Regions from separate parts of the Ruegeria sp. AI2 genome, predicted to be linked through region 3. Evidence: riboswitches for the same ligand, from Rfam matches in the RefSeq annotation. Region 3 holds a riboswitch; each other region holds the start of a gene.
What was found. A riboswitch is a leader RNA that binds a small molecule or an ion and turns the genes downstream of it on or off. The one in region 3 is predicted to bind cobalamin.
Positions count from the first base shown of each region.

Region 1: another riboswitch for cobalamin. It lies ahead of ACR0LL_RS07120 (DUF1636 family protein); the one in region 3 lies ahead of ACR0LL_RS19015 (hypothetical protein).
Region 2: another riboswitch for cobalamin. It lies ahead of ACR0LL_RS15950 (CbtB domain-containing protein); the one in region 3 lies ahead of ACR0LL_RS19015 (hypothetical protein).

Region 1 is NZ_JBQFYB010000001.1:1,408,511-1,414,028, forward strand. Features, by position in the region: gene ACR0LL_RS07100 (TolC family outer membrane protein) at 1-609, opposite strand, end outside; gene ACR0LL_RS07105 (protein-L-isoaspartate O-methyltransferase family protein) at 704-1,357, opposite strand; tRNA gene ACR0LL_RS07110 (tRNA-Cys) at 1,582-1,655, shown strand; gene ACR0LL_RS07115 (NAD(P)-dependent oxidoreductase) at 1,836-2,831, opposite strand; cobalamin riboswitch at 2,934-3,138, shown strand; gene ACR0LL_RS07120 (DUF1636 family protein) at 3,233-3,607, shown strand; gene cobW (cobalamin biosynthesis protein CobW) at 3,612-4,667, shown strand; gene cobN (cobaltochelatase subunit CobN) at 4,671-5,518, shown strand, end outside.
Region 2 is NZ_JBQFYB010000010.1:51,299-56,816, reverse strand. Features, by position in the region: gene ACR0LL_RS15965 (MerR family transcriptional regulator) at 22-438, shown strand; gene ACR0LL_RS15960 (transglutaminase-like cysteine peptidase) at 787-1,410, shown strand; gene ACR0LL_RS15955 (DUF1636 family protein) at 2,556-2,891, shown strand; cobalamin riboswitch at 3,073-3,288, shown strand; gene ACR0LL_RS15950 (CbtB domain-containing protein) at 3,323-3,493, shown strand; gene ACR0LL_RS15945 (CbtA family protein) at 3,498-4,196, shown strand; gene ACR0LL_RS15940 (hypothetical protein) at 4,261-4,764, shown strand; gene ACR0LL_RS15935 (L,D-transpeptidase) at 5,162-5,518, shown strand, end outside.
Region 3 is NZ_JBQFYB010000017.1:7,036-12,553, forward strand. Features, by position in the region: gene recR (recombination mediator RecR) at 1-275, opposite strand, end outside; gene ACR0LL_RS19000 (YbaB/EbfC family nucleoid-associated protein) at 337-690, opposite strand; gene ACR0LL_RS19005 (DNA polymerase III subunit gamma/tau) at 880-2,643, opposite strand; gene ACR0LL_RS19010 (protein-tyrosine phosphatase family protein) at 2,816-3,328, shown strand; gene ACR0LL_RS19015 (hypothetical protein) at 3,320-3,727, opposite strand; cobalamin riboswitch at 3,818-4,036, opposite strand; gene ACR0LL_RS19020 (alpha/beta hydrolase family protein) at 4,170-5,027, shown strand; gene rsgA (ribosome small subunit-dependent GTPase A) at 5,063-5,518, opposite strand, start outside.

The DNA.
Region 1 (5,518 bases), on a different contig from region 3:
ATCAGCCTGAGAGCTTGCCAGCTGTGCTTCGGACAATGCGACGTCCGTCCGGGTTACTTCGCCCACTTCGAAGCGGTCATTCGACGCCCTAAGTTCCTCTGCTGACACATCCACGTTGTTCTGGCGGATCGCCACGGTCTCTTCCTGCAACAAGACGCCCAGATAGGCATTTGCTGCGCGAATAAGAACCTGTTGTTCGATATCAATCAGGGTTTGCCGGGTAGACAGTACCGTTTCCTGCGCCGACTGTTTGCCCAGCACAGACGCGCCGCCATCATACAAAAGCTGGCTCAGCGTCAGGCCCGAAAAGAACCGCGACGGTTCGTTTGTCGTCACGACGTTATTGACCCGCGACCGGGTGTAATCCTGGCTGACCTGCACGGTCCAGTTGATGATTGGTCGCAACGCAGAAAGCGCAATGGCCACATCTTCATCCGCTGCGCGCAGCAACGCCCGGTTCTGTTCAAGCAAACCACTGGTGTTATACGCACCGATGAACGCATCCGTTATGTTGTCTGCCCACGCTGCACGCCCTGGCATCACGCTCATGGCAAGTCCTGCGGTCACAGCAAACGCCCTGACCAGCTTACCTGTCGCCGAACCACGCATACCAAAATCCTCTCAAACGAAATTACACTGCCCTGCAGGCAGTTTGCGGCCTTCTTTTCAACTAATCAAGGTGATAGAAAAATCTATCGGCGGACTATAGCGAAAATGCACACTCTGCCGAAAAACCTTCCAGAACCGGCGCATTGGCATTGAACACATCACGCCAACTGACGCGACCACCGGTTTTTCGACCGATCCGCACGGTGCCCAGGTTGCCGTTGACAAACAGACACACGATCCGACCGTGATCCTTGAGTTGATCCAACAGGGCATTGGGCACCTGCTCGACACCGCCCTGCACCATGATCGCATCATAGGGGCCGTGCTCTGCCACACCCTGTTCCAGCGCGCCGACGTGGATAATGGCGTTGTGCACGTCAGCTTCGGCCAAGAGGTTTTGCGCCTCGGCTGCAAGGGTTTCGTCGCTTTCAACACCCACAACCAACTCAGCCATCCGCGCGGTGACAGCCGTGGAATACCCCATTGCCGGAGCGATATCGAGGACCATCTCATCCTTGGATATGTTCAGCGCGTCCAGCATTTTAGCCAGGGTCCGCGGCTCCAACATGCTGCGCCCGTCCCCCAGATCAATCAGGCCGTCCACATAGGCCGCCTCGCGTTGAGAATCGGGCACGAAGCTTTCCCGCGGAACACTCAGCATCGCCTCAATGATCGGGAACTTGGTGACGTCAGAGGGGCGGATCTGTGTATCAACCATTGTGCGGCGCCGGGCTGCGAAGTCAGTCATTGGATATCTCGTCTCATTCCCAAAGATGTCGGGCTTGTGCCATATCCTGAACCTTCCAGCAACGCCCCTGTTGCCGCAACCTGAATCTTGATCACCTCCTTGGGCGTGGACGTCGGCAAATTTCGATCTTGCCGGCAATTTCGAGCGCAATCCACTGGACGCCCCAGAGGAAAGCTGTTAAAAACCCAGTCACACCACGGCAAGTATTTGATTTTACTTGAAAAGGCGAGTTGGCGGAGTGGTGACGCAGCGGATTGCAAATCCGTGTACACCGGTTCGATTCCGGTACTCGCCTCCAACAACATCCTAATCGCTGACTTGGCCCCGCAGTACGCGCGTGTGACGCTTGGTATTTTCAGACGTTCATGGCCCGCGATTCTGTCGAACAGCGGGCCAGATATGACGTGTTTTTTTTCAGAACACCTGCCTACCCCTGCTCGTTCACGGGGCGCGATGTAGTCTGGTGTTTGCCTTACGTTCAGGCGCGCCCTTGTGGCACAACCTCGTATCCCGGCTCTTCCGGCTCATCATCCGTCATTTCGGCTGGAAAGCCCGGGGCGGTGATATCCAGGCCGGTTGCCTCTTCCAGCCGTTTGATAATATTTGGTGAAAGCTCGCGTTCGCCATAGCGCGCGATACCATCGTTAAAGATGTTGATCATCACCGGGTTTATTTCCAGCGGCACCCCGGCGCGGTCGGCGACCTCCTGAAACAAACCGATATCCTTCTTCACCAGATCCATGGTGAAGGAAATATCGCGCGACCCGTTCAGGATGACCTGACTTTCGGTTTCGTGCACGAAGGACGTGCCGGACGAGATTTTGATCGCCTCATAGGTCGTGTTCAGATCCATCCCCGCAGCCTTTGCCGTGACCAGTGCTTCGGCGCAGGTGATCAGGTTGGCAGTGGCAAGATAGTTGGTCATCACTTTCAACACCGAGGCCGAGCCCAACTCGCCGGTGTGCAAAACCCGGCGGCCCATTGTCGTCAGGAACGGCAGAATTCGTTCAAACGTTTCCCGGTCACAGCCCGCAAAGATCGAGATATTGCCCGTCGCGGCACGGTGGCACCCGCCAGAAACCGGGCAATCCACAGCTGCACCGCCGCGCGATATGACTTCGGCACCCAGGCGTTTGACTTCGGCTTCGTCCGTGGTCGACATCTCCATCCAGATCTTGCCGGGGCCCACTTCGGGCAACATCTCCTGCATGACTGCGTCCGATGCTGCCGGAGACGGCAGACAGGTGATCACCGCATCGCAATCGCGCATCAGCTGGGCGGGCCCTTCTGCCGCCTTTGCGCCTTTGGCGACAAATTCGGCCACCAGATCTGCGTTCAGGTCATGAACAGTCAGGTCAATGCCATTGCGCAAAAGGGATCCCGATAGCTTGCCGCCAACGTTACCCAGACCGATAAATCCCACTTTCATATGACGCATCTCCAAGTTCGTCGTTTTCCCGTCATGCGACCACATACCGAACACGCACTTCATGCCGCCGAACGACGCCTACAGGTCGCTTTTTTCACCTTGGCTTATTTGTAGCGCGCGAACCGCTTGACAAGCGGGTCGGCGGTGCCGCATGTCCCGGACGTTGGTGTCGGCAACAGCCGATGAAAAGGGAATGCGTCAACGGTTCATCCGCCAAGCGCAGCCGCCCCCGCGACCGTGACCGGAGAGGATGCCCAATGCCACTGGCCTGTGCCGGGAAGGCGGGACATCCGACAGAGCGACCGCTCTGGCATCCGCAAGCCGGGAGACCTGCCAACACCCGAAGTTGAAACCGGGCGGGGTGTTCCGGTGTCGGGTCCATGTGCAGACGTGGTGCCCGCATGAAACCCCGTCCCCCGCGAAGAGGATTTGGGGGGATGAGAGACATGACCGAGACCGCACCGGTAGAACTACTGGTCTGCACGACTTGCCGCCGGGGTCTGCCCGTCGAGGATGACGCTGAGCGTCCCGGCACATTGTTGCACAAGGCCTTGGAACAGGCTGCCCTGCCAGATGGCATCATTCTGAAACCTGTCGAATGCCTTTCGAACTGCGATCAGGGCTGTTCCATCGTTCTTCGGGGCGGGCCGGATCGCTGGACCTTTGTTTACGAGAACCTGAACGAAATCGATCACGTCGATGTCATCATCGATGGTGTGACCAAGTATCTGGCCACAGACGATGGTCTGGTGAAGTGGCGCGACCGTCCTGAACATTTCCGCAAAAACTGCGCCTCGCGCATACCCCCGATTGGAGGCTGAGATCATGTCGAACCTAGAAAAACTTCCCGTCACCGTGATCACCGGCTTTCTGGGCTCGGGCAAAACCACGCTGGTGCGCCATCTGATGCAGAACCCGCAGGGAAAGCGGCTGGCGATTGTTGTTAACGAGTTTGGCGATGTGGGTGTTGATGGCGACATTCTGAAATCCTGCGCGATACCGGATTGCCCTGCGGAAAACATCATGGAACTGGCAAACGGCTGCATTTGCTGCACCGTGGCTGATGATTTCATCCCGACCATCGAGGCGCTGATGGCGCTGGAACCGCGCCCGGATCACATCCTGATCGAAACATCCGGCCTTGCACTGCCCAAACCGCTGCTGAAAGCATTTGATTGGCCTGATATCCGTTCGAAAATCACCGTTGATGGCGTGATTGCGCTGGCCGATGCCGAGGCCGTGGCCGCCGGTCGCTTTGCTCCGAACGTTGAAGCGGTGGATGCCCAACGGCTGGCTGATGACTCGATTGATCATGAAACACCCTTGTCCGAGGTGTTCGAAGATCAAATCTCGTGTGCGGATATCATCCTGCTGACCAAGCCCGATCTGGCAGGTCCCGAAGGTGTCGCGAAAGCCAAACAGATCATCGCCGCCGAGGCACCGCGGCCGCTTCCCGTTGTCGAAGTCGCCGAGGGTGTCGTCGACGTACGTGTCGTGATTGGCCTTGAGGCTGCCGCCGAAGATGACATGGACGCGCGCCCGTCACATCACGATGGCCATCACGATCATGAGCATGACGATTTCGAGAGCATCATCGTCGAGTTGCCGGAACAGACCGACCCTGCGGAACTGGTAGCCAGAATCGAACGTCTTGCGACTGAGCTGAATATCCTGCGCGTCAAAGGCTATGCCGCCGTCGCTGGCAAACCGATGCGCCTGCTGGTTCAGGCTGTCGGCGCGCGGGTTCGTCACCAATACGACCGCCCATGGGAGCCCGGTGAAGAGCGCCGCTCGCGCCTGGTCGTGATTGCCGAGCATGACGACATCAAAGAGGCCGAGATCCGTGATATCCTCGTGGGTGTGACCGAGGTTGCCGAGTAAGTCATGCACGTCGTCTTTCGCGAAAGTCACGGGCTCGAGGAAACCGAGACCCCAACCGATCTGGGCCAAAGCCCGGGTGATCTGGTTGTGCTGTCCTTTTCCGACAGTGACCTGGGCGCTTTCGCGGCGGGCTGGCATCGCGGCGGCGGGCCTGAGGGGCGGATGCCCACGATGCGGCTGGCCAATCTTGCGGCGCTGAAGCACCCTCTGTCCGTCGATACCTATGTCGAACAGACACTTGAGGGCGCAAAGGGCATCCTGATCCGTCTGATAGGTGGCGTGCCCTATTGGTCTTACGGGCTGCAACAGGTTCTGGCACTGGCGCAGGCCAAAGGCATCGCGCTGGCCGTTTTACCGGCGGATGGGCGCGAAGACGCTCGGTTGGATGAGTATTCGACCCTGCCCCTCTCGACCCTGCGGCGGCTGGCACATCTGTGTGACATCGGCGGCGAAATCGCCGCGCAGGCCGCATTGGCCCAGATGGCGTTGGCAGCAGGACTTTATGCCGGGCCGGTGATGGGCGCGAAAACCCTGCCCGAATGCGGTGCGTGGTGTCCAGATCAGGGTGTCGTCCCGGTGGGTTCCGCATTCCAGAACGATACGAAACGCATCCTTGTCACCTTTTATCGCGCGTATCTGACATCCGCAGACACCGCCCCGGTCGCGGCCCTGATCCGCAACCTGCGCGCCCGCGGGCTTCAGGCGGTGGGTCTGTTTGCCCCGTCGCTCAAGGCTCCGGCCGCTGCCGACTGGCTCAGGGAACAGGTCGTTGCCTTGAGACCGTCGGCGATCATCAACGCCACTTCATTCTCGGGCAAGGGCGCGTCCGGCACGTCACCTCTGGACGCAGC
Region 2 (5,518 bases), on a different contig from region 3:
GTTCAAGGGAAAGGTCATCACATGATTGCGATTGGCGAAGTGGCGAGATTGACCGGCCTGTCGGTCGAGACGATCCGCTACTACGAACGGGAAGGCATAGTCGAGAAAACCGGTCGAACCGCCTCGGGGCGCCGCGCTTACACGGAACGGGAAATATCCGAGCTCAGATTCATCAAACGCTGCCGCGATCTTGGCTTCACTATTCAGGATGCATGCGCACTTCGCGAATTGTCCAAAGCGCCGGAGCAAGCCTGTCGTGACGCCGAAGACGTCGCAACAAAACATCTCGACAAGGTCAGGTCAAAGATCGCCGCTCTCCAACGGCTGGAGCAAGCATTGGTAGAACTTGTGCAGACCTGTACTGAAGGAGCAGCATGCCCCCTGCTAACGGCGTTGCTCAACGAGCCTGTCGTCAAAGATGTCATTAGCGGTCACTAATTGCAGCGCCCGGAAAAACCGAAACTGCCTGTCTCAGTTTGGGGAGGAGCGGCTTCATTGTCCCAGTATTTCGTAACCTTAAGCGATGACGGCCGATCTGTGTTGTATTTTTGTTGAATGAGAGAATTGCGATCAGCTTACCCTCTAGTTCGCGCTGTTAGCTATGCCGGACTGGTGATGGCGTGGATGCTCTGATGCTGTCAACTAAGGAAGAAATACCAAAGAATCTGCAAATTTTTGCCGCTTTACCCCTAGAGGCTAAGAAGCAGTTGCAATGCCTCAAGGCACATGAAGGCTTGGAATAAAATACATTGGCCCCGGAAGTTTGGATACCTTCGAGGAACGAGCATGGAGAAGGCAGATATGACAAATCCCACGTTAGTTCAGAGAATGTTATCGAAAAACCTGCTGGGTTATCTCCCAATGATCTGTTTTATATGCAGCTTTTTTGTGTCTGCCGCTACATTACAAGCCTCTGAGCTTCCCTCGATCGGTCTTGACAGAAAGATTGAAGCGCCATCCGGTGCCAAAACACTATGCAAAGATTACTCTTGGGCGTGCGCGAGCGCTCGTAGTTCTGGTCTGTCCGTGGCACAAGAAAATCAGATCGTTAAAACGATCAACACGCGCGTCAATCGGAGAATCCGTGCCGTTTCGGATCAAAGCCAATACGGGACAAAGGAATACTGGACACTGCCGACGCAAGGGTCAGGAGATTGCGAAGACTTCGCTTTGCAAAAGAAGTTTGAACTTGTGCAGAACGGTGTGGATCCTACGAAGCTACTAATCGCGACCGTCTTGGACACCAATCGCAATGGCCATGCTGTTCTAGTCTATCGCTCGAGTGAAGGCGATTTGGTTCTGGACAATGTTACCAACAGGATCAAAACGTGGAAGGAAACAAGGTATCTTTTCCTACGAATACAGGACCCGATTCACCCTGATCGTTGGGTACAGGTTTCTAGCGGCTAAACCATTGGGTAGACATTGGTTGCCTCTCGCAATTGATGTCACGACCTGCATTGTTCTGGGCGCATAGTTGAGTTTCGATGCTCAGTCCGACTCGTCCATCTGCTTGTGTTTGCACCATTGCGTGTGAACGAATTCGATCCGCGCGCCAGATATCTCGGAGGTGTCGTATTGGCCTACTGTTGGGATTCCGCAAGCCATACACGTAGACAATGGGCGCGTTTCCGCAGCGAAACCTTCCATTTGACCCGCTCAGATTGGAGTATCTCCGTCAAGTAAAGGCCACCGGGTCGAGCGCGTTACGGCGAAGATATCGAACGCCTGATTAGGACGACCATGGAGGCCGTTCATCTACTTTAGGGAAGAACGCAATTATCCCCCAAGGATAAGGGGAAATGCGACGGCTCCGGCACTGCGTCGATGACATTGGAGGAGTTCGAAGACTGGCTGCACCCGGAGATATGCCGTTATCACAACACCCATCACACCGGGTTGCGGCGAGAACCGATGGCGGCATGGGCGATCCTCGGTTGTAGTGACGCAGACAGAAAAGTTGTTAATGCCGAGGCGTTTCGCATCAGCGTACTTCCTTTTGAATGTCGTCGGTTGTCGCTACGCATTCAGTCCCATGATCGGTCGTGGTAACCGAAAGGTAACCATCAAGCACGAACCCCGCTATATGTCCCGGATCTAGACTGTAATTGACGATAGAACGAACCTAGTTACGCGCAACAAGAACCTGTCGCGTCTCGGAATTCGCCTTGGGAGGCGCGGTGCGCGCGGACCTGAAAATAGGCGTGTCATGGCGAGCCGATCCCGGAGGCAATGCTGTTTCAGATTATTGAAGAACAAAGATGTTTCGCGTGAGCTGTTTCCACTTCATCGCCTACCACCTGCTTCAGCTCAGTCTCACGTAGAAACTTAAAAATTTTTTCGTCTGATGGTTGCTTCTTCGCCCTGCCAAATCCCCGTCTCGCACTCGGTGTATTTGCAAAGTTTTCGAGGGCTAGGGCTCATGTGTCCTTCCTGCCTGAGTATGGACTCTTTTCCAGACTTAGAGTCAAAACACGTATTGAAACTGAGCTAACAACCGACCAGCAAATATGAAATCTCAGATGGAAGTTCTCGATCAAGGATCAGCCTGACGCATGTGCCTACCTAACCTCACGCTTTGCAGAACCTGCCGCGACGCGGATTCCACCCTTTATGATCAATTAGCCGCAACGCTGGAGGCATCGGGGGTGCAAGCCGAGTTGCAGCAAGTGGATTGCATGTCCGGTTGTCACCGACCACAGACGTTGGCGGTGCGACAAAGCGGCAAGACCGCCTATCTTTTCGGTGAGGTTACGGTTGTCGATCTTCCGGACATAATGATCTTCATGCGGATGTATGAGGACAGTACTGACGGCGACTTCGCTGACGCCAGGAAGCTAGGTAAGCTACGTTTCAAGGCGATTGCACGTATACCGGCACAAAAAAGATAGCCAACATGCAACTTGCCGACCAAAGCTCCGGTGTCGAGTTTTCAGCTTACAGTTTGTGTTTTTCGACTTAGCCTTCTGCACTGAACGGCTAAAATCTAAACCAAGCCTGCCATTACCTAAGATTGACCGCTGCAGAATACTATGATGTCGCTTTCGTACTTGACGGAACAAAGCACTATGGAACAATAAAGGCTTCTACGGTGTCCAAAGGTGCCTACGCACTGGGACTGAAACGGGAATGAGGACGGTGCACCAAACTACCGCACTGAAGCCTTGACCGCCCCCGCGACTGTGAGCGGCGAGCGGCCTTCCAATACCACTGGCGTAATGGCGCTGGGAAGGGGGAAGTCTGCTGTGACCTGCGAGTCAGGAGACCGGCCGTAGGATGGACACAACATATGCCGTCGGGTGTGACGGCGAGGAGGATTAAAATGACGACAAAAACGATCAAGGCATCCGCCGCTGGCGCATCCTTTCTGCCTGCAGTATTCGCCGTGGTTCTGGGTCTAGGGATCATTACCGTGACTGGCCATGTTCAGGCTTCTGGCCTGCATGACGCGGCTCATGATGTGCGCCACGCAACTGGCTTCCCCTGCCACTAAAACAATGTTCAGTCGTATTCTGACCAGCGGCTTGTTCGCTGGTGCAGCAGCGGGGCTGATTGCCGCCCTTCTGCAGTTGTATTTCGTGCAGCCAGTGCTACTTCACGCCGAGCTCTATGAGGGCGGCGACCTGGTGCATTTTGGCGCTGATCCCGTAACTGCGCATCCCGACCTGCCCGGCATGTTCGCCGAGCCGATGCGCGATGGTCTCAGCATTATCTTCACCATGCTTACCTACACCGGCTATGCGCTAGTCCTGGCGGCGCTGATGTCAGTAGCCGAACGTCAGGGGCATGAGATCAACGGCCGCACCGGCCTGCTTTGGGGTCTTGCGGGCTTTGTCGCCTTCCACTTTGCTCCTGGCTTGTCACTGGCTCCAGAAGTTCCCGGCGTAGCGGCAGCAGATGTGGGAGTGCGTCAGATCTGGTGGACGGTCACCGTTGCCGCAGCCGGCGTAGCCATGTGGCTGATTGCCTTTGGAGGTAACCTGGTAAGCTACCTGATTGCGGCCGTGCTGCTAATGGTACCGCATATTATCGGGGCCCCTGAGCCTGAGAGTTTCTCTGGGCCGGTTCCGACCGAGATCGGGGCGCTTTTTGCTGCCCGGGCCTTCGGCATCGGCATGGCCGCCTGGGCACTCTTAGGCAGTTTCACCGGCCACTTCTGGCAGACAGAAGGCAAGCGCGCAGGCGCTGCAGTCTGATCGCGCTCCTCCATTGCTACCCCGCTGGTTACACCGGCGGGTTTTTTTTATTGAGGATGACAAGATGTCCCGTTCTCTTGCTCTCTTTGCCATCGGACTTGTCTTTGGCGGCGGTGCTGGCTTTGTGATTGCCGCCAGCAGCGGTAGCACCTTTGAGAGCCATGACCATACTGACCCGGCCCAACACGGCGGCAACATGGAGATGGCAGCGCACGACCACTCCGCTGCCACTAATCTGCCTGCCGACAGCGACGCCCCCAGTGTGGCGATCCAGATGATTAAGGATCCTATGGCGGGCTGGAATCTGCGTGTGACACCGCAGAACTTTCGCTTTGCTCCGGAAAATGCCTCCACGGCTGACGTTCCAGGCGAAGGTCACGCGCATGTTTATATCAACGGCGAAAAGCTGGGCCGCCTTTATGCCAATTGGTTACACCTTCCGTCGCTCCCCGATGGCGATGTTGAAGTAAAAGTTTCTCTCAATGGCAACAGCCACAGCCCTCTGATGGTTGAGGGTGTGCCCGTGGAGGCCAAAGTGACCGTGCAGCCTGACGGCGATGACTCCTGATTGACATTCCTGGCTGAGAAGACAACTACGCGGATTCAGCGGGTCTAAGCGGCAAGTACAGCGTGCGCGCGGGTTTTTGCCGCTCTGTATCCAAGGACAGATAAGCTGTTGCAAAGCCGCGCCGAATTCCCGTCTTGTTCCTTTGGCTTGCATCGTCGGAAACCGAAAACATGAAGCAACTACAATGGGCATTTCGGTTCTTTCCATTGCTTTTTTGACCCAGTCCAAAGCAAACTCGATCAAATCAGAGTTCACGCCACCGCGCACCTGATCGACTGGATAAACTAAGCGTTACCTGAAACCTCTTGAAGCTCTAGCTGCTAGAGGCTTTAAGACTCGAATTTGATCGTGAAAATGCGATGCAAATACATTGAACTTGTGAACCAGGCTGAGATCTATGCTGACAAGGCGCTATTTCATTCAATCAACCACTGCGCTGTTTTCCGCGTCTGCGGCCAGTCCATTGATCGCCAAAACATGGCCAACCTCGTCGCAAAAGACCTATTGGGACAGCCAGGTCACGCCATTTGATTACGATCCAGCGACCTCAAATCCATGGGGCGTTCATGACCGTTTTTTACCACGACGTGTCGTAGCAAATGATGGTTTGGTTCCTGGTGACATCCATGTCGATGCGGTCGCGCGCTATCTTTACCATATCGAGGAAGGCGGGACCGCAATGCGCTATGGCGTTGCGATCGCGCGAGGGAACCTTTACGAGCCCGGAACCTATGCTATCCGGCGCAAGGTCGAG
Region 3 (5,518 bases):
CAGAGGTCGGCGACGTCTTCGACCACGCAGAGTTCGCCGGTCGCTCGGGCCTCGCTATTGCATATGTCACAGATATCCGTGGTGCCCACATTGCCGCAATTCAGGCATTCGCGGGCGGTGACGGCCACTTGCTGCATGGCGTCTGACAGGGGCGTCAGCAGCAGAGCGCGTTTGCGGATCAGGTGCAGCACCGCGCGGCGGGCTGAGCGCGGGCCCAACCCCGGCAGTTTGGCCATCAGGTCGATCAGATTGTCGATTTCGCTGTTCGTGCCCATGGCCTGCCCTGCTTTGCGCCGGAGGGAGCCTCCGGCGGGAGTATTTGGGAAAAGATGAAGCTCAGAACGGTAGCTTGATGTCTTTGGGCAGGCCCATGCTTTCGGTCAGCTTGCCCATCTCTTCCTGTGAACGTTCGGCGGCTTTGGCCTGAGCGTCCTTGATTGCGGCCAGGATTAGGTCTTCGACCACCTCCTTGTCGTCGCCGTTGAAGATCGACGGATCAATGTCCAGCCCCTTGAGTTCACCCTTGGCTGTGGCCGTTGCCTTGACCAGCCCTGCACCGGATTCGCCGACAACCATCATGTTGTTCAGCTCTTCCTGCATTTCGGTCATCTTGGTTTGCAGGTCTTGTGCGGATTTCATCATCTTGGCCATGTCGCCCAGTCCGCCAAGCCCGCCGAGTCCTTTCAGCATCAGTCGTCTCCTGTGTTTCTGTTTGGTTCTAAATACGGACCGCAGGCAGGTGGCACAAGAGGTCTCCCGCCTGTCCAGATCAGAGCGTCGCGGACCGATCATTTATGCGCCTGCAATCCCTCCCTCAGTTGCATGGTGGAGGGGCGTGAGTATGCCGGTTTCTTGAAACGTGGACCCACGGGCTGAGGCCTAATCCTCTTCGAACGGGTCCCATTCCTCTTCGACTTCGGGAAGGGCTTCGGTCACAACCTTGGCGGCGCGCTGTTCAGGTGTTTCGATCCGAATGATCTTTGCCTTGGGGAATTGCGTCAGCACGGCCTGAACCAGCGGGTGTTCTTCGGCCTCGGCTTTCAGGGCCAGCTCGGCCCGGTCCCGCACTTCCGCGATGGTCGCGGCATCCCCGTCCGAGACAATGGAGACGGCCCACCGATTGCCGGTCCAGCGTTGCAGGGCAGAGCCCAATCGCGACGCCAGATCCGACGGTGCCTGAGGTGTCGGGGTGAATTCGATCCGGCCAGGCTGGTACGACACAAGGCGCACGCCGCTTTCCACCTCGACAAGCAGTTTTACATCGCGGTTCGTGCGGATCAGTTCCACCACATGCCCGAAGGTTGGATAGCGGGCCAGGGCCGTCTGTGCATCCTGCGCCAGTGCGGCAACCGGTGCGCCACCCGCTCCGCGCGGGGGCGATGTATAGGCAGGCGGCGGGGTCGCGTTGGATTGCGTTGCCACCGGGGCCTGCCGGGACGGTGACATGCCCCCGCCCGGCCCGCCGGGTGGCGAAGGTGGGGCGTCTTGCAGCCGTTTGATCAGCTCTTCGGGGCTGGGTAAATCGGCGACATGCGTCAGTCGGATAACAGCCATTTCGGCAGCCATCATCGCGTTGGGCGCGGCAGAGACTTCCTCCAGCGCCTTCAGCAGCATTTGCCACATCCGGGTCAGAACCCGCATCGGCAAGGCCTCGGCCATGTGCTGGCCCCGTGTGCGTTCGTCGGGGGAAACCGTCGGGTCCTGGGCCGCGTCAGGTGTGATCTTTACGACGGACACCCAATGTGTGATTTCGGCCAGATCGCGCAGCACGGCCAGAGGGTCCGCGCCTTCCGCATATTGCCCGCTCAGTTCAGTGAGCGCCCCTGCTGCGTCACCGCGCAGGATCATGTCCATCAGGTCCAGAACCCGACCACGATCCGCCAGACCCAGCATCGCACGGACCTGATCTGCCGTCGTCTCTCCGGCCCCGTGCGAGATTGCCTGATCCAGCAATGAGGTCGCGTCGCGGGCCGACCCTTCTGCAGCGCGGGTGATCAACGCCAGCGCGTCGTCGGCGATCTGCGCGCTCTCCGCCCCGGCGATCTTGCGCAGCAGGCCGATCATGTCTTCGGGCTCGATCCGGCGCAGGTCAAAGCGCTGACACCGCGACAGAACCGTGACCGGCACTTTGCGAATCTCGGTGGTCGCGAAGATGAATTTCACATGTGCGGGCGGTTCCTCGAGCGTCTTGAGCAGCGCGTTGAATGCGCTGGTCGAGAGCATGTGAACCTCGTCGATGATGTAGATCTTGTAGCGCGCGCTGGCGGCGCGATAGCGGACACTGTCGATGATCTCGCGGATATCGTTGACGCCGGTACGGCTGGCCGCATCCATTTCCATCACATCGACATGGCGTCCCTCCATGATTGCGACGCAATGCTCGCACTGACCGCAAGGCTCGGTTGTCGGCCCTCCGGTTCCATCCGGTCCGATGCAGTTCATGCCCTTGGCGATGATCCGCGCCGTGGTCGTTTTTCCCGTTCCGCGAATGCCGGTCATGATAAAGGCCTGCGCAATCCGGTCGGCCTCGAAGGCGTTTTTTAGGGTGCGCACCATAGCATCTTGACCCACCAGATCGGCAAAGGTTTCCGGGCGGTATTTGCGGGCGAGAACCTGATAGGCGGGGCTGGGCGTGTCTGTCATGTCATCTCGCTCGGATTCGGTGCTTCGGCACAGCGTAGTGGCGGCGGCACTCCGCGTCCACTGCGGGGCGCGATGATTTTTTGTTTCAGAAACGGGCTGGTTTCCAACTAAACTGGTCCAGCGGATTTAATGATTCATTTCTTAAAGAGTACCTTGGGGGAGGACGCACTTCATGTCGCAGCTGGTCATTTTTGCTCTGCAGGTCGGAGGCGGAACGCTTGCCCTTACTTCAATGCCCGGGCGTGGCGGGGATTACGTCGGCGATCTGGATATGATTGCGGCGTGGAAACCGGGCCTTGTGATTTCAATGACGACGGATGTTGAAATGCTTCAGGATGGCGCGCAGCACTTTGGCAGCGACATCCAAAGCCGTGCCAGCCGGTGGGTTCACCTGCCGATCGAAGATTTTGGAGCACCGACGCAGGCGGTTCAGAAGGCCTGGCCAGAGGTCAGCGCCACGGCCCGACATGCGCTGTCGGGCGGTGGCCGGGTTCTTGTGCATTGCCGTGGGGGGTGCGGCAGATCCGGGATGATTGTTCTGCGACTGATGGTTGAATGCGGTGAACGCGCCAGCGACGCACTGGACCGCCTGCGGGCCGTGCGCCCCTGCGCTGTCGAAACCGATGCGCAGCTGGCCTGGGCGTCCTGGATCACCCCGGCACAGGTGGAAGTGGGATCAAGCTGACAGCTGCTGGGGTGCGTAGCCGGTTTTCCGGGGCCGGATCGTTGAAACCTCGATCATGGCGCAAGGCGGATTCGCGACAATGCCCGAGGGCAGCGTGCTGAATGTAGGTCCGAAGATCAAATCGGCATAGGCATCCAGGTCCCGAATTGCCGTATCAGGGTGCGCCCCGCAGAAAACGCGAACGCTGTCGGATCGCGCTCGGATCGCTGCCATGCACCCTTCTGCGCAATGTGACAGCGCGCTGTTGCCTTCAAATTCGAAATCTTCGCTGGTGGCCGAAACCGCCTGCGCCATGGCTTCGGAAATCGAGCGGGCCAGTCGCGCCAAAGCCGGGCAGGTTTTGCCCGTCCGCTGGCACACTGTTGCGCTGTATTCGTGTGACTTTGTCTTCCAGATCATCCTGCGCCCTCCGCGCGTGGTGGGCTGGATATTGGGGCAGGTGGGACAGCATCTCGCTGTCAGGACCTGCCCGGACACCCCGCCCGAGTTTCGGTTTCAGTTCCGATGGCAGGTCTCCTGACTTGCGGGTCATTGCTCTGCCGACCTTCCCAGCCCATGGGCCAGTGGTATTTCGGCATTGCTTACCGCTTACAGTTGCGGGGGCAGTCGCGGACTTGGTTGATATCTGTGTGACCAGACAAACCGCACCGTGTTCCCTTTTCATCCCGACCTCTTGTGGGGGCCGGAAACCATCACACAACCGCTAGCGCCTGATCGCGTTCCGAGTCAAGCCGATCTTTAGGCCGGACGTTTGGTCATGCTGGATGCGGATTATGTTCCGGCCTAGTGTCGTCGGCATCGAAGGCAGGCATACCGATTGTTTCAGCGAAAGCCGGGGATCATGTTGGATACGGAACAGACGGTGTTGATCGAAGATTTCCGCTTTCCGTCCGGATCTGTGACCTTGTCGGCGCGGTTGCATCGGCCAGTGGGTGAGCCGGAAACCGTTGTCGTACTTAACAGTGCCACGGGTGTGCCGCGTGACTATTATCAACACTTCGCGCGATGGCTGGCCGCCGAGCGGGGGATAGCTTGCCTGACCTATGACTATCGGGACTACGGGCTTTCTTTGCTCGGCCACCTGAAAGATGCAACCGCGACAATGGCGGATTGGGCGTTGATCGATATGCCTGCGGCACGGGCCGAAATGCGCAGGCGGTTTCCAATGGCGCAGCAGTGGACCATCGGCCATTCGGTCGGTGCGATGCTGGGGCCGGTGCAGCCGGATATCGACCAGATCGACCGAATGATCGGTGTGTGTTCGGGGCTGGTGACTTTGAAAGATCACCCATGGCCCTATCGGGGGTTGGCTGGGCTGTTCTGGTATGGCCATGCACCGCTGATGGTGCGGGCACTTGGCTATCTGCCTGGCAAAGCAATCGGGTTTGGGTCGGACCTGCCCGCCTCGGTTTACTGGCAATGGCGCAAATGGTGCACAGCCCCCCTGAACTATGTGCCCGAGGTAGGGCAGGAATTGCCTGATGCGCGTTGGAACGGCTCGGGAGTACCAGTGGATCTGTTCACGTTCGAAGATGACCAGATGGTTCCGCCCGAGGCGGTTTGGCGCCTTGCTGATCTGTATGGCCCCGAGGCCAGACGCCACCTTCTGAAGCCTGCTGAATTCGGACTGCCGGAAATAGGCCATATCGGAGCATTTGCCCGTCGCAATGCCGCGGTCTGGCCGCGCCTGATCGCCTGATCAGACGCGACGCAGGTTTTCCTAACACCTTGCAGTTATGGCCGTTTGCGAAGCTTCTTGTCCTGCATGACACCGCGCACCATCTTGCCGAACGCCTTGTCCCGCGCCCGCGATTGGGCAACGGTTTCCGAGTTTCGCTGATCTTCGCGCCGCAGCTTGCGCCAACGGTCCAGCCGGGTCGGGTCAAGTACGCCTTCGCCGATTGCGTTCTGCACGGCACAGCCGGGCTCGGTCTCGTGCTGACAATCCGAAAAGCGACAGCTTTGGCCAAGCTCCGTGATGTCCGAGAACACGTTGTCGATCCCGTCCTGAGCGTCCAGCAAACGCAATGCGCGCATTCCCGGCGTGTCGATCAGCCAGCCACCGTTACCCATCCTGTGCAACGCGCGCACCGTTGTCGTGTGTCTGCCCCGTGCGTCGTCTTCGCGAATTCCAGACGTGGCGAGGTTTTGATCCGTCATGGCGTTGCTGAGCGTCGTTTTACCTACGCC